3 regions of the Vibrio eleionomae genome follow, and region 2 is predicted to be linked to each of the others. Evidence: predicted binding sites of a transcription regulator. Region 2 holds the regulator's gene; each other region holds the start of a gene.
The links. Region 2 encodes PurR, which represses purine synthesis genes. Its sites were predicted from a motif close to TNANGNAAACGTTTNCNTNA; they were not measured.
Positions count from the first base shown of each region.

Region 1: the regulator PurR is predicted to act here: its motif matches at 3,315-3,334, upstream of F9817_RS10885 (phosphoribosylaminoimidazolesuccinocarboxamide synthase).
Region 3: the regulator PurR is predicted to act here: its motif matches at 1,092-1,111, upstream of F9817_RS00510 (NCS2 family permease).

Region 1 is NZ_WEKT01000016.1:51,154-55,736, reverse strand. Features, by position in the region: gene F9817_RS10910 (DUF3334 family protein) at 1-118, shown strand, start outside; gene F9817_RS10905 (DUF2786 domain-containing protein) at 248-931, shown strand; gene F9817_RS10900 (J domain-containing protein) at 1,137-2,219, shown strand; gene F9817_RS10895 (hypothetical protein) at 2,321-2,518, shown strand; gene F9817_RS10890 (hypothetical protein) at 2,823-3,218, shown strand; gene F9817_RS10885 (phosphoribosylaminoimidazolesuccinocarboxamide synthase) at 3,442-4,548, shown strand.
Region 2 is NZ_WEKT01000057.1:27,226-31,808, forward strand. Features, by position in the region: gene F9817_RS20105 (alpha/beta fold hydrolase) at 183-977, shown strand; gene F9817_RS20110 (putative signal transducing protein) at 1,001-1,327, opposite strand; gene F9817_RS20115 (TfoX/Sxy family DNA transformation protein) at 1,961-2,548, opposite strand; cyclic di-GMP riboswitch class I at 2,662-2,760, opposite strand; gene purR (HTH-type transcriptional repressor PurR) at 2,914-3,921, opposite strand.
Region 3 is NZ_WEKT01000001.1:89,295-93,877, reverse strand. Features, by position in the region: gene gabT (4-aminobutyrate--2-oxoglutarate transaminase) at 1-600, opposite strand, end outside; gene F9817_RS00510 (NCS2 family permease) at 1,134-2,423, shown strand; gene gpt (xanthine phosphoribosyltransferase) at 2,458-2,922, shown strand; gene frsA (esterase FrsA) at 3,120-4,367, shown strand; gene crl (sigma factor-binding protein Crl) at 4,464-4,583, shown strand, end outside.

The DNA.
Region 1 (4,583 bases), on a different contig from region 2:
AAGTCCAGATGCCATTTTAGAAGAAGCACGCCAAAAAATGTCAGCTGACAAATCAGATGTAAATCAAGACAACGATCAAGATTCTAATTCAGACCTTCTTGATGAGCTTGGTATCTAATATTCTATTCTTATGCAATAAATCCGGCCGTCACACCATTAAGGACGGCCTTCTCTCTTTCTATTTTTGTCAAAAAACGCTAGAATAGCCGACTTTTCCAAATGCCATAAAACGTTTTTCTGCATGCCCATGGATAAACAAAAAGCTCTCAAGAAAATTGCGAAGTGTCTTGAGTTAGGAAACTCAGCCAACGTCAATGAAGCGGCGAATGCTATTAAAATGGCACACCGCTTGATGATTAAGTACGGTCTTGATAAGGACGATATCGAATTTATCAAGATGGGGAAAACCCAATCCACTCATTTGCTTCCAGCAAATATTGGCTCAAGCATTCTGCGTATTATTCGCGGAATAAACACTAAATTTGGTGTTGAAGCGGTTTTACTCAATCACAAAGGTTTAAAACGTGTTGAGTTTATTGGTGAGGCCGACAGAGCTATTTTTGCTGCATTCGCATTCGATATCATCTATCGCGAACTTAACGAACAAACGGGCCAATTCCGCAACAGTTTCGCAGGTTCAGGCACGTCGAGCAACGAAGTGACTCGCCGAGTGAACTCTTTTGTTTCCGGTTGGATTGAAGGTGCACTTGAGAAGCTGCCAGAAATCACCCCTGATGAGGAATCGGCAAATAAAATTAATAACTATATTGATAAAGAGTTTGAGAACCTCGATCGTGAAACGTTCAAGAAGCAAATGCAAGAAGCGATTAAAAACCTGACCGACGATTATGAAGTAGGGTTAAAAAAAGGACGCCGAGTTTCCGTTAGCCGCCCGATTGACGGAGCTCAAGCACCAAAACTATTGAAATAAGAGCATAAAACTTTACTTTCACTCCTACTCTTATACCCAAATAGCGAAAAGTGGTGTGGTAATCCACACCATTTGCCACTATTCTTTCACTTCGTGCTGACCAAATAATGCAAAACTTATTGCATAAAGACACTCTCGAATTTCTCAACGGGCGGGTTAACCAGCACATACTACACTCTCAACTCTGGCAGGGAACGGTTACACTGTGTTGCGATTTTTTATTCTGCTAAGTGTATTAGCAAGTTTTGTTACTCATGCTGACAACATTAATACCCTCATCACCCAAGCACAGGCCAATAACGTCCAAGCGCAATATGCATTAGCGCTAGAATATCAACAAGGTAAAACCACAACTCGCGATCTTGCTGAAGCCTTATACTGGTTTGAAAAAGCGGCACAAGCGGGAAATAGTAAAGCAATGGGTCAAGTAGCCGATGCATACCTAAATGGCCTCGGTACAAATAAAGATCCTCAACAAGGATTGTACTGGCTTACAAAACTTGCGCTTACAGGATCACCTCAAGCCCAGACCGCTCTTGGTCAATATTATCAAGCTCTGAAAAACCGCTCAGTCAATGCACAAAACCTTGCTCAGTTATGGTTACATATCGCCAGTGCGAACGACCCCAAAGCGCAGGCCCAATATGATCAACTACTAGAAGATAAATTTAACGCGCAGCGCGCGAGGCAAGTGGCTTCCATCAACCAATTAGAGCAAGCGGTTTCTGATGCGGAGCCATCAAACGAGCCAAGCCAAACGGTCGATAATGAACCTACGGCACATTCTGCAAATCAAGACAATGGTCATGCGGCCAAAGATTATATTTTGCTTGGTGTCTTTATCTGCATCATGGTTGGTGTCATTGTTTGGCTACGACGTAAAAAACAACAGCGTGCATTACAGTTACAAGCTGAGCACACTGAAAAGCAATCACAGAATAAAAAGGTAAATGATCAACAACTGTTGCTTAAAAGGCAGAAAAAACAATTGGAAACGATTTTTCGTGAAGTGAAACGGCTTCAAGGCGAAAATCAAAAGCTGCAAACCCAATTGGCGCAAACGCCTAAATCAGCCCCGCCCCCTCCACCAGCGCCAGCCAACCAGAAACTTGCCCTGGCCTGCGCGGTACTTGGCTTTTCTCCAAATGAAATCCCTAATGAAAAAGCGCTCAAGATACGCTACAAACAATTATCGAAAATATATCATCCAGATATGAAAGGTAGCGAAGAGGAAATGAAGCGTTTAAATAATGCAATGAAGATAGTGGTTGCCTCTCAGAAAAAATAACTCTTAAGAGGAAGCGATTTTTTACCGCATTGTCATACAATTGTGCCACTTTAGGCTGTGTGTCTAGTAGCTCAATATCTCACTCAAAGGCGGAAGAAAAAATGACATCGAAACATGGGGTTTGTGATTGGTGTAAACGTTCAGGTTTATTAACAAAACACGAATACTTCGATGGAAAAGCCTATTATGCTTGTCATTCATGTGATGAACACGCACGCATGGATATTCGACAATACAATTTAGAAGAAATGGCCTATCGGCAAAAACTAGCGCAAGTGACACCTCCATCCGCCTCATAAATATATTCAGCGCCACTAGGGCGCTGTTTTTATATCAATTAGCGTGCTCTCTCTAGCCAGTGCAACTTATATATCCCAATAACCGCAGGTACAGGATTCAGAGCTTCATCAACATGCACTGAGTAAACTCTGTCACAAAAACCGAAGCTCCTTCGATTAAAAAAACCTTATAATTTTCAAAAATTTAGCGATAAACAATACATTAATAAGCAAAAAATGACCAAAAAAACCACAATCAGTACTTGATTAAACCACTGTACAGATATACTGTATACACATACAGCATGTATGAAAGGACAGTATAATGCTTTACTCAAACAACCGATTTAACTCATTTGCTCAACACCGTTTTCCTCATTCAAGTTTTATGCAGGCAAATGAATCTACGGACATGATGTTACGTCTAGCAAATCTATCTAATCAACAGCAATGGATTCTTTACACAGCAGAATGCCAGCGACCTAAATATCAAGAGTTGGCCGCTTATCACATTCAATGTGACCGAATTATTCATATGAAACCATCTCAATACCGTAGTGAACTCGACATTGCAATTCAGGCGATTCAAAGCGGTAATGCAAGTGCAGTTGTCGCTTCAAATAACATTAGTCCAACGAATCAAAAATTATTGATTAAATTAGGGCAGCAACATCACTGCGCGGTCTTTTTTGAGTGTTCAACTATCAATGCAGTCCACTAAATTCTCTTTCTTGCATTGACGGTGCGACCAATTTTCTGCCAGTTGGTCGCACTTCTTTTGCTAAATTTCTGCTTATTGGCGCAAAATAACCACATTTAAAGCAAACGTTTGCTTTTTCTCTGGCGACATAGAAAAGTTCTGGTATTATGCTCCGAGTAATCGATATCTCACCGTTTGATATCTCTCTTCTCAACGACGTTTGAAATAAGATAGGAATGTCTAAATGAGCCTTGCAGATCAAGTCCTTGCCGTCAACGACGACCTCCCAATTCGTACTAATCAACCTGTTCACTCTGGCAAAGTTAGGTCAGTTTACTGGCTTACAGAAGAAGACAGCCGCCGCCTAATTGAAGAAAAAGGTTATGATGTTGCTGCCGATGCTCCGTTAGCAATCATGGTGATCAGTGACCGTATTTCCGCATTTGATTGTGTATGGCATGCTGAAGGTGGTTTAAACGGTGTACCAGGTAAAGGTGCTGCACTTAACGCAATCTCAAATCACTGGTTCAATTTATTTAAAGAAAATGGTTTGGCTGATAGCCATATCCTTGATATTCCACATCCGTTTGTTTGGATTGTGCAAAAAGCAAAACCAGTCAAAGTGGAAGCAATTTGCCGCCAATATATCACAGGCTCAATGTGGCGCGCTTATGCTAAAGGCGAACGCGAGTTCTGTGGTATCCAATTACCGGAAGGATTACAGAAAGACTCTCGTCTACCAGAAACCCTAATTACCCCATCAACAAAAGGGATTCTGCGTGGCATTCCAGGCGTTCCAGAAGCGGATGACGTTAATATTACTCGACAAAATTTGGAAGATAACTTCGCAGACTTTAACTTCAGTAATGCTAACGACATTGACCTCTACGAAAAACTACTCAAGCAAGGTTTCGGTGTTATTAGTGACGCCCTCGCCGCCATCGGCCAAATTTTCGTTGATACTAAGTTTGAGTTTGGCTATGTCACAGACGCTAAGGGTCAAGAAAAACTGATTTATATGGATGAAGTTGGGACACCCGATTCATCGCGTATTTGGGATGAAGCCGAGTATAAATCTGGAAATATTGTGGAAAACTCAAAAGAAGGTTTCCGTCAGTTCCTATTAAACTACTTCCCAGATCCAGATATTCTACTTAACAAAGAACGTATGCCAGAACGTGAAGCATTAGCTCGCGACAACGCATTACCGTTAGAATCACTAATGGATATCAGTAGAACTTACCTTGGTATAGCAGAGAAGATCATCGGTCACCCTGTAAAACTGAGCGACAATCCTAAACAAGAAATTATTGATGTGCTGGATAAAGAATACGGTTTAATTGCCAAGTAACCTTTCTTGCATACAGTAACAATAAACGGAGCTTA
Region 2 (4,583 bases):
ACTAAGCGGAGAGTGTCACTCTCCGCTTTTTTATCGATTAACACAATGAAAAGAACATTGGATATTGTGCATTCCAATAAGAAGACTTGGGTATATAAGTCATCAGGATGATTTTGTTTAAAAGGGGAAGATATTGACATTATCAATGTGGTAGACTTGCGCCGCTATTAATTTGGAGCGAAATGGCTTACTTACTGATGTTATTCCATAAAGTGTATTCACATCCCACCAGTCAACAATGGGTCGTATTTATTCACGGCGCTGGGGGCAGTTCGTCTTTGTGGTTTAAGCAAATCAAGGAGTATCGACAACATTTTAATTTGCTTCTGGTTGATCTTCGTGGTCATGGCAAATCAAAACGAGGTCCTAAAGAGTGGTTACTCAAACCTTATCAGTTCGCTGATGTCGCGCAAGATGTTATTCACGTGATTGATCATCTTAGCATTGAAAAAGCCCACTTTGTTGCCATGTCTTTGGGAACCATTATTGTACGAACAATTGCCCAACTTGTCCCTGAGCGTGTCGAAAGCATGGTGATGGGGGGAGCGGTGATGCAGTTTAATCTACGTTCTCGGATATTGGTTAAAATTGGGGATTGGTGTAAAAATATCGTCCCATACATGTGGTTATACCAACTTTTTGCCCATGTCGTAATGCCTGATAAACATCAAAAAGAATCACGTCACCTCTTTATAAGAGAAGCTAAAAAGCTGTGTCAAAAAGAGTTTAAACGTTGGTATCGTTTAACCGCTGAAGCCCATGCACTGATGGGACATTTTAGAGAAACAGAGTTACCTATTCCCACGTTATACTTAATGGGAGAGCGCGATCATCTATTCCTTCCTGCTATTAGAAAAATGCTCAGTACACACCGCTGTAGTCAGTTGATAGAGTTATCCAATTGTGGTCATGTTTGCAATATCGAGCAATCTGAGGCCTTTAATCACCACTCGATTCGCTTTCTCTTGCACCAATAAATACGGTTCCCATTCAGAAAATATTAATCACACCCTTGGTGATCAGGTTTCCCACATTTCCAACAAACAGCGAACTGACCTTCATTGGTTTCCCCGCAATTAGAACAGACCCAATTTTTATAAAGGATACCACTATTGTCGGTTTGGGTTTGACGAATAAGCTCCCATGCATAATCGGCATCTAGACGATTAAATAGCCAAATATATGGCGCTGATTGGTCATCGGCAGGAATCTCTCCTCTTAACCCGAACCACTGTTCCCCTCTGACTTCGCATTTTATGTTTGACTGCTGGAGTAGTCCACACAGTATATGAGCTTCAGTTGGGTTATTTGCGATATAAAGTTTCAATATCAATTACCTTGAATGGTCACAGTCTAACCAAGATTATGTAAATGAACAGTGTTTCAAATGGGGTGTCATATTGTGTCCTAATTAAGGACTAAATATGGCTGTCACATTTTTATAATAATCAATGTAATAACCGTACAATGTTTTTGTGATAATAATCACAAAATAATGCCATTTAAGAAAAATGAGTAAAAATTTATTTATCCAATTTAAAGCATAAATTGATCTAGCTCATGGCGAATAATTGTAATCTATAGTCTCAACTATTTTAGTTGTTACTACTATTCTAAAACATTATGAGTTGGAAATTCGGTGATAAACCGCAAAATTATTAGCAGATTTATAGGTTAACTAACGGTTATTTATCTAGATATAGCCTTAGGACAAATGAGTTAAGGGTTATGCTCATACATGGCTGGTAAGGTTAAAAGGCCGGTTTAGCAGAAATGATTCGCAAGAGTGATGTTATTGATATATCTGATGAGCCTACAAGCAAGTATGCCGGGTTTTAACCTTTTAGGTGAGTAAAAGCTCTAATATGTACCTCAACGGCTCATATGTGCGTTATAGCGCGCATAAAAAAGCACCCCAGAGGGTGCTTTCAGCAACAAGCCTTGTTAGCAACAAATTTGGCTAAAGATTTTGCATTAACTCGTCACGCCGAGTTTGTGGAATAACAGACCAGTGCTTGCCTTCGATTGCGCCTTCAAGAGCCCATAAAAGCTCTAGACTTACATCGGTAGAGTGAGTTTGCTGAATTGCTTTATACGCTTCAACCGCTCCTTTATCGTGTAACTCTTCGACAGATTCAATTCCCGCTTTACGCAACATACGTTCTGTAGCTAAACGTAAATTAGGTAAATCTTTCAATCGGTTAGGTTTAGCTTTTGCCTGAGTCTCGCGTTCTTGTTTCGCGATCTTCAACGCAGATTTTGCTTCATCTAAAATAGTATCGGGTGTATCCCAAAACGATTCTGGAAGAGCAAAATATTTTGTAACCACAGGGAAACCACGTTTTTTGTAAACGTATGGTTCTAAGCCTTGTTGTTTGTATTTCTCAGAACAAGAATCATCAGCTCTGATATGAAGCATATCGTTAACAACCAACGCGAACATTGTGTCGTCTACGAAGATTCCAAAGCCGCCAAACATTGAACGAGATTTTACGCGACCTAATTTTTCAAAGAGTCGCATTGAGTTTTTTAGTATTGGTTTATCCATGCCTTTAGTCTCGGTGTATTTGAACATACGCCACCAAAATCCAGGTCCGAGAATGTAGCAAAAGAATGCAAAGACCGTGTCAATAAGAAGTTAACATCATATGCATTTTTGCCATCGGTAACCCCGCTACCTACCCAGAACATCTGTACCACCTGGGGTTCAGGCCGGAAGCTTTGCGTCCCACCTTTACAGATGGTTTGCCCTGTGCGTGACATTTCGTTAATTAGAGTAATCTTAAACTTGAACATAAATCACATAAAAATTGCTTCTATGTGATATTGCTCACAAAAATGACTGTATTAATAATAAACGATAAATTCATCAATAAAAGTGTAAAGAAGGCAGAGCTAAAGCAATGTAAGTTATTATTTTATAATGCTTTTTACCGACTCTCGTTCGATAAGCTCTGGATGCATTTCAAAAATACGGCGTTCATGCTCTTTATTTTTGATGCGTTCAAGCAAGATTTCGAATGCGTTTTTACCAACACGGCGCTTAGGCTGATGGATGGTGGTTAACGGTGGAGAGAAATATTCGGATAGTTCAATATTATCATAACCAATGACTGACATTTCTTCGGGGATTTTTACGCCTTTCTGTTGTAGGCGACTCATTAAGCCCAGTGCCATCGTATCGTTGAAACAAAAAACAGCGGTCGGTTTTTCATCCATCGCCAAAATTTTGTCAGCAGCAAGAACGGCGGTATCACATTCAAAGTTACCTTCAAGAATCCAATCTTCGTTCACGTCATAGTTTGCTTCGTTCATTGCGCGACGAAAACCTTGGATACGCTCTTGGCAGGTAATTTTGTTTAAGTGGCCACTCAAGCAGGCAATATGACTATGACCATGATCGATAAGGTACTTAGTGGCGATATAGCCACCTTCTTCTGAGTTATCCATGATTTTATCGGCTTGGGAGTCTTCTAATCCCCAATCCATGATCACTTTAGGAATATCGGAATGGCTCTCTAGCATTTCCATCAATTCTGGCGTCATATCCGAACACATAACCAACATGCCATCAACGCGTTTCTCAGCGAGCATGCGTACGTAGTCGCGTTGTTTTTCATAAATGCCACCAGTGTTACATAGGATCAACGTATAACCTTGGCGATAGCAGTAGCTTTCGACACCATCGATGACTTCGGAGAAAAATTGGTTCGTGGACTGGGTGACCAACATGCCAATGGTTCGAGTTGTGTTGCATTTTAAACTGCGGGCAACTGCACTAGGGGCATAGTTCAACTCCTTAACAGCAGATAGCACTTTTTCTTGAGTTGCTTCTGCCACAAAACGGGTTTTGTTGATGACATGTGATACGGTGGTCGTAGAAACGCCAGCCAAGCGTGCTACATCTTTTATTGTCGCCATAGGTGATTTCCATTGGTATCAAATAACCTGAAAGTACATTGGTGATGATAATGTTGAACAGTCAGGTTTCGCTTTATTTTAGTGCAAAAAGCGGGAATAGTAGTAAAAACACAAAAACCGCTACGAGAAAGCGGTTTTTGACAATTAGTTTGAGTATTTATTAGCATCCAAGATTCTAGACTGCTCTGGCGATCACCGCAACGAAAAATTCATAATTTAATCTCAACTGATCTCGCCAACTTTTCTTATGCTTGCGACTCATTGTCTACATGATGGCGACAGATTGCTGGGTTATCAATATATTTTATCAATATGTAAAATGGACGGCTTAAGCGTATAAATGACATTTAGACTCTACGGGAGAGCTGACGTTGTTTCATGATGTGCTAACGAATAATGCACATATGATAACTAACCAAAAATAAGGTAAGTCATGAGACGTTTGATTGTAGAACCGAGGATTAGGACCAACATACTAGAGGTAAAAGGCACTTTTTATCACTTTTCCCTATCAAAGGCGCTTATATACCCAAATGACCTCAAGATGCAGGATTCAGAGCTTCATCAACGAGCCTAGGTCAAGCTCAATCACAGCAGGAATGGTCATTCCCTTTCAAGGTGATTGAGCGCAGAAATAGGTTTGTTGATGAGCTCCCAAAGGG
Region 3 (4,583 bases), on a different contig from region 2:
TGCAATTTGTGACGGTTCGATATCACAAGCAAATAAATCATCAATCGCAGATAAGCTTTCTTGCTCTGTCACACCATGATACTCGTTAGGGTATGGTAGGTGGTATATGTTGTTTGGGAAGGGGCCAAACCCAGCTTTATAAGGGTTCACTTTTCCTGTTAGACCCATACACATATTAGTACGACCATGGAAGCCGCCTTTAAAGGCAATCACACCTGGGCGCCCTGTGTAGTGGCGAGCAAATTTAATGGCGTTTTCTACAGCTTCAGAGCCAGTGGTAAGAAATGCCGCTTTTTTAGCAAAATCACCAGGTGCTGCTTCAACGACACCTTCACCGAGTTCAACAAAGCTAGTGTAAGGAACAACTGTTGAGCAGGTATGGCTAAAGTTTTCTAGCTGAGCTTTAACTGCTGCGACGATTCGAGGGTGAGAGTTACCAGTGTTATTTACTGCGATGCCAGCAGCAAAGTCGATATATTCATTACCTTCGATGTCAGTGATGATCGCGTTTTTTGCTTTGGCAGCGTAGATCGGTGCAAGGTTTGCTTCACCTTTACAAATCACTTTTTCTTTACGGCTTTGCCATTCCATATTTGTCATGATGTATGTCCTTATTTCATAGCTCATGATGTCAAATAACATTGAATGGGCAACTTCCCACTCAGATGATTATTTCCCTTAATGTGAACGCATCGATAGCAAGGATTTATCAATCTGCTTGTTACTTGGTTCTATAGGCTCATGGTAGCGAGAAAATGGGGCCAAACTTAGTACCAGTTAATATAAAGTGTTGGTACCAGATAGAAGCAAATTATCACCGTAGTTTACCGCTAAGATTTCTTCGCTCTTTGATAATTAAGTAGCGACTTGCCGCACATTTTAAAAAATTTTCTGACAACAGAGAGAAACAAATGTTGATTAGTTGGTCAGGAGCCAATTGTGTTGTTATTGCACCAGAAATTGGTGCTAATATTCTAAATCGTGTGAATATTGCGCTGATTGTTTGCATGGTTTTCTGCGAAAAATGTGATGCGCAACCAATTCCATCTGGAATTTGTGAAATTATGACTTTATAATCGGCGCCCAATCGATTACGCAACCGTTTACTAATTTTACCTTTATAGGAATCGAACATGCTGGAAAAACTCTTTAAACTCGGTGAACACGGGACTAGCGTGCGCACTGAGATCATTGCAGGATTAACTACCTTCCTGACAATGGCATACATCATTTTTGTGAACCCAGCGATTTTATCTGAAACAGGGATGGATCGTGGAGCCGTATTCGTAGCAACGTGTTTAGCTGCTGCTGCTGGCTGCTTTATCATGGGCTTTATTGCTAATTACCCAATTGCATTAGCGCCTGGTATGGGACTCAATGCATTCTTTACTTTTGCTGTTGTTAAAGGAATGCATTACTCATGGGAAGTAGCGCTAGCAGCAGTATTCTGTTCTGGTGTACTTTTTATCCTACTAAGCTTGTTCCGCATTCGTGAATGGATTATTAACTCGATACCTATGTCTCTTCGTATGGGTATATCTTCGGGGATTGGCTTGTTCTTGGCGTTTATCGCGCTACAAAGTGCAGGCATTATCGTTGATAACCCAGCGACTTTGATTTCATTAGGTGATATCACTTCAATGAAATGTTTGCTGGCAGCTGCAGGCTTCTTCATTACCGTAGGTTTGGTGAACCGTAAAGTTCCTGGCGCAGTTATGATTTCAATCTTGATTGTTACTGTTCTTGGCATTTTGCTAGGCGACGTTCAATACCACGGTATTTTTTCTGCGCCACCAAGCATTGCACCCACTTTCCTTCAGTTGGATTTCGCAGGTGTATTCCAAGTTGGGATGATTTCAATTGTATTCGCTTTCCTATTTGTCGACCTTTTTGATACGGCTGGTACTTTAATGGGCGTCGCGACTAAAGCGGGCTTGGTTGATAAAGACGGCAAATTACCACGGTTAAACCGCGCTCTACTTGCTGACTCAACCGCAACGTCTATCGGCGCGCTATTTGGTACCTCAAACACGACGTCATTCGTAGAGAGTACTGCGGGCGTTGCCGCTGGTGGCCGTACTGGTTTAACTGCAGTTGTTGTTGGCATTTTGTTCCTGCTTGCATTATTCTTCTCTCCAGTTGCAGGAATGATCCCTGCTTATGCAACAGCTGGTGCGCTGCTGTATGTATCTGTTCTAATGCTTTCTGGTCTTGCTGATATCGATTGGCATGATCTAACAGAAGCGGCACCTGCTGCCGTTACATGTATCATGATGCCAATGACATACTCAATTGCTGAGGGTATCTCTTTTGGTTTCATTTCTTATGCACTCATCAAACTATTAAGTGGCAAAGCTCGCGAAGTGTCTGTCAGTGTTTGGTTCATGGCAATTGTATTTGCCGTGAAATATGCGTTTGGATAAGAGATACAACACTTTACAAATTTAGGTTATACAAATGAGCAAAAAATTCGTTATCACTTGGGACAATATGCAGGCGTACTGCCGTCAGCTTGCTGAACTTCAAATGCCTGCAGAACAATGGAAAGGTATCCTAGGTGTAAGCCGTGGTGGCTTGGTTCCTGCTGCTATTCTCGCTCGTGAATTAGGTATTCGCTATGTTGATACTGTGTGTATCTCTAGCTACGACCACGATCACCAGCATGAGATGACAGTAGTTAAAGCACCGGATCACGACGGTGAAGGTTACTTGATCGTTGATGATTTGGTCGATAGTGGCGACACTGCTCGTAAAATCCGCGAAATGTACCCAAAAGCGAAATTTGTGACTGTTTGTGCTAAACCTGCAGGTAAAGATCTCGTTGATCAATACATTGTTGATATTGCTCAAGATACTTGGATTGAGCAGCCGTGGGATCTATCTTTGTCTTTCGTTGAGCCAATCAACCGTAAGCAAAAATAAAGATAATCTTTCCTATAAGAAATGGCCCTTAAGGGCCATTTTTTTTTGGTATCTTTTGCCGAGTTACGTAATTGTCATCATGAACGTAATCGGGATCATAGACAGTTAGGTTGTACTCGGGATAACCTTATCTGCAATTAGATGAACGATTTTCGGTTTGCGCCTAAAACATTATTCCATCGACGAGACGCGTTGATATGCCTGAAGAACAAAGTAAAAACCTTTCTGAAACGTTATTTAGAAAGCATAAACAAGCTAAAGAAACCTCCGCATTAGCGAGTTATTTACCCAGTAGCGTTGAATTGCTGCGCAAAAAGCGGGAAGAGGAAGGTTTTGCTTGGTATCGAAATTTAAGACGCCTGCAATGGATATGGCAGGGGATTGATCCTGTTGAACAAGAAGAAGTTTTAGCTCGAATTGCTGCATCCAAACACTCACGTACGGTCGATACTTGGCTCGATACAGTGATGGGCTACCACAGCGGGAATTGGACATTTGAGTGGAATCGCTTGGGAATGCGTCATCAGCAACGTGCTAAAAATAACGAAGGTGAAGTAGCCGCTGACGAATGGTTTAACGCGGCATTGTGTTACAGCATTGCCGGTTACCCGCATTTAAAAAATGATAGTTTGGCGTTGCAGGCGCAAAACTTAGCTAATACCGCCTATCAAGAAGGCGCTAAACAAACCCAGTATGTTGTCAAGCGCCTGGAATTTCCTTTTCAAGGCAAAAAAATCATTGGTCATTTGCATTTAGCAAAAACGGACACGCCTAAGCCAGTGGTTATCGTTAGTGGCGGGCTAGATAGTCTGCAGACGGATATGTGGCGACTCTTCCGTGACTATTTTGCACAGCGAGATATCGCAATGTTAACCATTGATATGCCTTCGATTGGCCAAAGCAGCCACTGGAGCATCAGTGAGAATACGTCCATTCTTCATCAAGAAGTCTTACATCAACTTTATGATTTACCGTGGGTGGATCATCGCCGTGTTGGCTTGGTTGGTTTTCGATTTGGTGGTAATGCCATGGCGCGTTTATCCTTCTTGGAACCTGAGAGAGTAAAAGCTTGTGTTACTTTAGGCGCGCCTATTCACGACGTGTTTGTTGCGCCTGACAAGTTGAAGAAAATGTCCAAAATGTATTTGGATGTGTTGGCTTCTCGGTTAGGAAAAAACGCTGTTGATATTAGTAGTATGGCGGGGCAAATCATGGCTTGGTCATTGAAAGTGCAAGGGTTTTTATCTAGTCGACGCACTAAAGTGCCTATATTAGCATTAGGGATGGAGGGGGATCCTGTTTGTCCCCATTCAGATAACCAATTGCTGGCTCTCTTTAGTCAATATGGCAAAGCTACGCAAATAAAAAGCAAAACAATTTCACAAGGATATGAGCAAGCGCTCGATTTAGCGATAAAGTGGCTAGAAGATGAACTTAGTCGATGACATTTGGTTGAATTTGTTTAACAGTGGACTCTAATGCTGTAAACAACTGAAATGTAGAAGCTTAGTCTTCTCAGCAATTGAAAATGGAGAATAAAAATGTCAGAGGTGACGAAGCTACCGACTCATTTTCGCCTGCTAGCCGCATTTAAAGCAATCGGCCCTTATGTTAGAGAAGAGTTGTGTAAAGATGGTTATTACTGGTTTGACTGTCTATCT